DNA from 3 places in the Streptomyces sp. NPDC057002 genome. Region 1 is predicted to be linked to each of the others. Evidence: riboswitches for the same ligand, from Rfam matches in the RefSeq annotation. Region 1 holds a riboswitch; each other region holds the start of a gene.
What was found. A riboswitch is a leader RNA that binds a small molecule or an ion and turns the genes downstream of it on or off. The one in region 1 is predicted to bind cobalamin.

Region 1 (2,228 bases):
ACGTCGGCGTACTCGCGCACCAGGTCCGTCACCAGCAACGGCTGCGGGTAGACGAAGTGGTGACTGCCCGTCATCTCGCCGTAGTGGAACCGGTACCGCTCCCCGTCGAAGCGGAACTCGCACGCGGTGTGCAGCTCCGCGCAGTCCAGCAGGTTCCGGGCGAGGCCCCGCTTCTCCAGGCCGCGGACGGCCCACTCCTCGATGACCCCGGCCCGGGGCCGCTGTTCGATGAACTCCCGGGTCTCGGCCTCCAGCACCAGGCAGTCCACGGCGGCGGCCCGCAGGATGTTGCCGACGGTCAGCCCGGCGGGACCGGCGCCCACGACGACGACCGGGAAACGCCCGGGGGAGCCTGCGTCCGCGGGCGGGGAGGCTTGGGTCATGCGCTCATTATGGAGGGGGCGCGACGGTCGTGCCCCTCACCCGACCCGCGGGATCTCGATCGCCGGGCAGCGGTCCATCACCATCTCCAGGCCCGCGGCCCGGGTGCGGTCGTACGCCGCCGCGTCGACGACGCCGAGCTGGAACCACACCGCCCCGGCGCCCTTCGCGACCGCCTCGTCCGCGACCGCTCCGGCGAGGTCGCTGTTCACGAACACGTCCACGACGTCCACGTCGAAGGGGATGTCCGCCAGACTCGCGTACCCCTGTTCGCCGTGCACGGTCTCCGCCTTGGGGTGCACGGGCACGACGCGCTTGCCGTACCGCTGGAGCACCGCGGCGACGCCGTACGCCGCGCGCTGCCGGTTCGACGACAGGCCCACCACGGCCCAAGTATCGCCGAGCTCGGTGAGGATCCTGCGGACCGTTGCGTCGTCGCCGTACACCGGCGGCCTCCTCGGGAGTCGCGTCGCGGAAGAGCTGCTGTCCGGGGAACGACGCGGGGCGCGCGGTGATTCCCCGAAGCCCACCGTGATAGCTTGCCGAGGCCAGTCGAACCCATGTACGTGGGTCAGGGAATCCGGTGCGAATCCGGAACTGACGCGCAGCGGTGAGGGGGACGGGCGGGGCCGCGGCCACTGTACGGCTGGACGTCGTACGGGAAGGCGCCCCGCACCGGGTGAACCCGAGTCCGAAGACCTGCTGGCGGCCCCCGCGGCCGGCCGGCGGCGGGGGAGCACCGTACGACCGGGCTCCGCGATCGGGCCCTCGACGTCTGAGGACTGGTTTCCTTGCCCCTCGCCCGACCCGCCCGTGCCGCCGTCCTGCTCGCGGCCGGCTCCCTGCTCATGACCGGCTGCGGGGGCTCGAAGGCCCCCACCGCCGGGGCGGCCGCCACCCTCGACAACTGCGGCCAGGAGGTCCGGGTCGACAAGGCGCCCCGGCACGCCGTCTCCCTCAACCAGGGCACCACCGAGATCCTGCTCTCCCTCGGTCTCGCCGACCGGATGGCCGGCACGGCCACCTGGACCGACCCCGTGATGAAGGGGCTGGAGAAGGCCAACGCGAAGGTGCCGCGCATCGCCGAGAACAACCCTTCCTTCGAACGGGTCCTGGACTCCGAGCCCGATTTCGTCGCCGCGTCCTTCGTCTCCACCCTCGGCAAGGGCGGCGTCGCCACCCGCGACCAGTTCGAGAAGCTCGGCGTGCCCACGTACGTCTCCCCGTCCGACTGCGCCGGCAAGGACAACTCGGGCGGCGGCGACGGCAAGCGCGACAAGGCGCTGGGCATCGACGCCGTCTACGGCGAGGTGCGGGACCTCGCGACCGTGTTCGGGGTGAAGGACCGCGGCGACAAGCTCGTGGCCTCCCTCCAGCAGCGGATGGAGAAGGCCACGCGGGGCGTCGACGCCTCCGGCGTCTCCCTGCTGTACTGGTTCGCCAACTCCGAGTCGCCCTACCTGGCCGGCTGCTGCGGAGCGCCCGGCATCATGACCCGCGCCCTCGGCGCGAAGAACGTCTTCGACGACACCCACGAGGAGTGGCCGCAGGTCAACTGGGAGACCGTGGCCGACCGCAACCCCGATGTCCTCGTCATCGGCGACCTGACCCGCGACTCGGAGACCGCGGAGTCGGCGAAGCGGAAGATCGCCTTCCTGGAGTCCGACCCCGTCACCAAGAACATGGACGCGGTCAAGCACAAGCGGTACGTGCTGCTCAGCGGACAGGCCATGAACCCGACCATCCGCACGGTCGAGGGCGTGGAGAAGGTCGCGGCCGGACTGCGTGAGTTCGGGCTCGTGAAGTGACCGTGCGCGGACCGGCGCTCGCCGCCGGAGGCGCCTTGT
Region 2 (2,228 bases), on a different contig from region 1:
GCTGGACCCCCACGGCACCCTGAAAATCGGCGACTTCGGCATCGCCCGCTTCCTCGACGACCCCGGCGCCGCGCTCACCGCCACCGGCCAGATCGTCGGCACCGGCCTCTACCTCGCACCCGAACGCGCCCTGGGCCAGCCGGCCGGTCCCGCCTCCGACATGTACTCCCTGGGGTGTCTGCTCTACCAACTCCTCAGCGGACGGCCGCCGTTCCAGGCGGACACCGCCGTCGCGCTCCTCCACCAGCACCTCGACTCCGCGCCCGTTCCGCCCCGCGAGCTCGGTGTCGCCGGACTCCCGCCGGCCTTCGAGAACTACCTGCTCGGCCTGCTCGCCAAGCAGCCCGAGGACCGGCCCACCGCCCAGCGGACCGCCGAGTGGTTCGCCGGGGGCGCCTGGCGAGGGCTGCCCGAGCCGCTGCCGGAGGCCGCGCCCCCGGTGACGTCCGCCACGCCCAGGCCGTATCCGGCCGCCGAGACCCGCGACCCGGCCACCTATGCGCTGCCCGGCGCCCCGGGGCTGCGCACCGGCCGCACGCCCCAGGCCGGCCGTTCGCGTCGCGCCGCGCCCCGGGGCGGCCACGACCACCGCCGCAGAGCGGCCGCGACGATCGCCGCCGCGGCGCTCTTCGCCGCCGCTATGCTCGCCGGAATGCTGTGGTTCTCGCCCGACAACACCGCGACGGAGGGCACGGAACCCGACGCGTCCCCCTCCGCGAGCAGCCCCGCCGCCACACCGTCCGCGGACTCCGCCTCGCCCCTCTCCTCCGATCCAGCGGAGGACACGGCTCCGGGCAGCGGCACTCCGGCCACCGGCACAGTGGCCGATATCACCCCGTCCACCACCGCGCCTCCTCTCCCGACCCCCGTCGAAGCCACACCCAGCCCCACGACTCCGGTGCAGGAGACGGCCGACCCACCGCAAAAGGCGGACAAACCCCAGCAGGAGAAGCCCCGTCAGACCTGGGAGGACGGGGACGACGATGACGACGGGGGCGACGACTGAGCGGCCCTGCGCCGGTGTGCGAGCGGACGCCCCCTCGCGCGCCCCCTCGGGTGGCTTGTCATCGTCCTTATCTCGGCATTACTGTCACCACGCCTTGGTGAACGGGAAATCCGGTGTGATGCCGGTGCGGCCCTCGCCACTGTGAATCGGGAAGTCCGGCTCCAGCCCTCACGGGCAGCCACTGGGTCCTTGTGACCCGGGAAGGCGGAGTACGGGCGGTGGTACCCGTCAGCCAGGAGACCGGCCAAGGCACGTCAACCATCCACGAGGTGCTGGAGAGGGTCTGCTGAGCCATGCACATAGCCGAGGGTTTTCTGCCACCCGCACACGCGGTCGCCTGGGGCGTCGCGTCGGCACCGTTCGTCGTCCACGGGGTCCGGTCGCTCACCCGTGAGGTGCGCGAGCACCCCGAGAGCACCCTGCTCCTCGGTGCCTCCGGTGCCTTCACGTTCGTCCTGTCCGCCCTGAAACTGCCGTCGGTCACCGGCAGTTGCTCCCACCCGACCGGAACGGGCCTGGGAGCCATCCTGTTCCGGCCACCCATCATGGCGGTGCTGGGCACCATCACCCTGCTCTTCCAGGCGCTGCTGCTCGCCCACGGCGGACTGACCACGCTCGGCGCCAACGTCTTCTCCATGGCGATCGTCGGGCCCTGGGCCGGATACGCCGTGTACAAACTGCTGCGGCGGTACGACGTGCCGCTGATGGTCGCGGTCTTCTTCGGGGCGTTCTTCGCCGACCTGTCCACCTACTGCGTCACCAGCGTTCAGCTGGCGCTCGCCTTCCCCGACCCGGGCAGCGGGTTCGTGGGCGCGCTCGGCAAGTTCGGCACCATCTTCGCCGTCACCCAGATCCCGCTCGCGGTGAGCGAGGGGCTGCTGACGGTGCTCGTGATGCGGCTGCTGGTGCAGTCCAGCAAGGGAGAACTGACCCGGCTGGGTGTGCTCCTCGCCAAGAAGCAGTCCGTGACCGAGACCGAGGCGGCGACCCGATGAAGAAGAACACGAAGATCAACCTCCTGCTGCTGCTCGCCGTGGCCGCGCTCGCCGTACTGCCGCTCGCGCTCGGCCTGGGCGATCACAAGGAGGAGCCGTTCACGGGCGCCGACGGTGAGGCGGAGACGGCGATCACCGAGATCGAGCCGGACTACAAGCCCTGGTTCTCGCCGCTGTACGAGCCGCCGTCGGGTGAGATCGAGTCGGCCCTGTTCTCCCTTCAGGCG
Region 3 (2,228 bases), on a different contig from region 1:
ACCCAGAAGCACTTCGGCGGCTCGTCGAAGGAGATCCCCGGCATCGGCGAGATCGGCTACATCGGCCTCACGGCGTTCGTCCTGAACGTGGTGGTGACGGTGGTCCTCACCTTCGCCCTGAAGGCCCTCAAGGCCCCCGACGGCATCGACGAGACCAAGCCGGAGGACTACACGGCGGACGCGGGCGACCCGGGGGTCCAGGTGGAGCTTCCGCCGGCCACCGCGGGCTCCGCCCACTAGAACCGACCGGGCACGTACGCCCGCAGCGGGCCGCCGGTAATCAACCACACCGGCGGCCCGCTGTCGTACACACTCACGCCATGGACACCTTGATCCGGCGAGTGAAGCCCACCGAGTACGGCCCCCTCGGCGAGATGACGGCCCACGCCTATCTCGCCGACGGCCTTCTCGACTTCGGCGAGAGCGACGAGTACCTCCACGAACTGCGAGACGTCGCCAGACGGGCAGCCGCAGCCGACGTCCTGGTCGCCGTCGAGAACGACACCCTCCTCGGCGGCGTCACCTTCGTACCGTCCGGCGGCCCCATGGCCGACATAGCCGGCCCGGGAGAGGCCGAGATACGGATGCTCGCGGTCTCGCACACCGCCCGCGGCCGCGGCACCGGCGAGGCCCTCGTAGCCGCCTGCATCGACCGCGCACGGGCCACGCCCGGCTGCGTCCGCATCGTGCTGTCGACCCAGCGCACCATGCGCACAGCCCACCGCATCTACGAACGCCTGGGTTTCACCCGCACTCCCGAGCGCGACTGGAACCCGCTCCCGCAGCTGGCGGACATCACTCTCCTCACCTACCAGTTGACGCTCTGAAACCAGCACGACACAACATCTGGGGGTGCCGCCCGAACCCGGCACAAGATGTATGCTCGTGCTCGCTGTCGCCGCAGGGGAATCCGGTGCGAATCCGGAACTGTCCCGCAACGGTGTACTTGTGCATGTCTGTTCCCAGAACGCCACGCACAGGAGTCAGTCCGAGGACCTGCCGACAGCGCACCCGGCCGTCCGGCCGGGGTGCCCTGACGTCCGGGCCTCGTGGAATGGGCCGGTGGACGCGACGCCGTGTGCGCTCGTGTGCTGCCCCCTGCCCTGTGCGAGGCCCCTTGCCGAGCGAGGGAGAGCCCCACGTGACCATCGCGCCAGCCGAACCGGTCTCAGCTTCCGAAGAAGAGCACGACGGTCCCGGTGCCGCGCTGCTGCGGACCCTGACCGAGCTGACCGCCGATCTCCCCGACGCCGACCCCGGCCGGGTCGCCGCCGCCGCGCTGCGCGGCCGGTCCGCGCGGGGGGCCGTGCCGGATGTCATCGTGGAACTGCGCGAGCTCGCGACGGAGTCGGCCGCCGGCCTCATCTCCGAGGACCCCGCCTACTCCCGGCTGGCCGCGCGCCTGCTGACGATCGGCATCCGCGAAGAGGCCGCCTCCCAGGGCGTCACGTGCTTCACCGAGTCCGTCGCGGTCGGCCACCGGGAGGGGCTGATCGCCGACCGGACCGCCGAGTTCGTGCGCCTGCACGCCGCCCGGCTCGACGCGCTCATCGACCGGGCCGCCGACGACCGCTTCGGCTACTTCGGCCTGCGGACGCTGCACAGCCGCTACCTGCTCCGCCACCCGATCACCCGCAAGGTCGTCGAGACGCCCCAGCACTTCATGCTGCGCGTCGCCGCCGGCCTCGCCGAGGACGACACGGCACAGGCCGTCGACGAGGTCGCCGCGCTCTACGGGCTCATGAGCCGCCTCGACTACCTCCCGTCCTCCCCCACCCTCTTCAACTCCGGCACCCGGCACCCCCAGATGTCGTCCTGCTACCTCCTCGACTCCCCCAAGGACGAGCTGGACTCGATCTACGACCGGTACCACCAGGTGGCGCGGCTGTCGAAGCACGCGGGCGGCATCGGGCTGTCCTACTCCCGTATCCGTGCGCGCGGTTCGCTGATCCGCGGCACCAACGGCCACTCCAACGGCATCGTCCCGTTCCTGAAGACGCTCGACGCCTCGGTCGCCGCCGTGAACCAGGGCGGTCGCCGCAAGGGCGCGGCCGCGGTCTATCTGGAGACCTGGCACTCCGACATCGAGGAGTTCCTGGAGCTGCGCGACAACACCGGCGAGGACGCCCGCCGTACGCACAATCTGAACCTGGCGCACTGGGTGCCGGACGAGTTCATGCGGCGGGTGAACGCCGACGGGCAGTGGTCGCTGTTCTCCCCCTCTGACG

Region 2: linked by a shared signal. The riboswitch ahead of ACFT32_RS02935 (energy-coupling factor ABC transporter permease) and the one ahead of ACFT32_RS08145 (ABC transporter substrate-binding protein) in region 1 are both predicted to bind cobalamin.
Region 3: linked by a shared signal. The riboswitch ahead of ACFT32_RS19515 (ribonucleoside-diphosphate reductase subunit alpha) and the one ahead of ACFT32_RS08145 (ABC transporter substrate-binding protein) in region 1 are both predicted to bind cobalamin.

What each region holds. Positions count from the first base shown of each region.
Region 1 is NZ_JBHURZ010000002.1:11,986-14,213, forward strand. It holds gene ACFT32_RS08135 (4-hydroxybenzoate 3-monooxygenase) at 1-383, opposite strand, end outside; gene ACFT32_RS08140 (CoA-binding protein) at 420-827, opposite strand; cobalamin riboswitch at 914-1,103, shown strand; gene ACFT32_RS08145 (ABC transporter substrate-binding protein) at 1,230-2,189, shown strand; gene ACFT32_RS08150 (FecCD family ABC transporter permease) at 2,186-2,228, shown strand, end outside.
Region 2 is NZ_JBHURZ010000001.1:656,808-659,035, forward strand. It holds gene ACFT32_RS02930 (serine/threonine-protein kinase) at 1-1,006, shown strand, start outside; cobalamin riboswitch at 1,063-1,270, shown strand; gene ACFT32_RS02935 (energy-coupling factor ABC transporter permease) at 1,300-2,001, shown strand; gene ACFT32_RS02940 (energy-coupling factor ABC transporter substrate-binding protein) at 1,998-2,228, shown strand, end outside.
Region 3 is NZ_JBHURZ010000003.1:1,028,540-1,030,767, reverse strand. It holds gene mctP (monocarboxylate uptake permease MctP) at 1-240, shown strand, start outside; gene ACFT32_RS19520 (GNAT family N-acetyltransferase) at 321-827, shown strand; cobalamin riboswitch at 863-1,019, shown strand; gene ACFT32_RS19515 (ribonucleoside-diphosphate reductase subunit alpha) at 1,142-2,228, shown strand, end outside.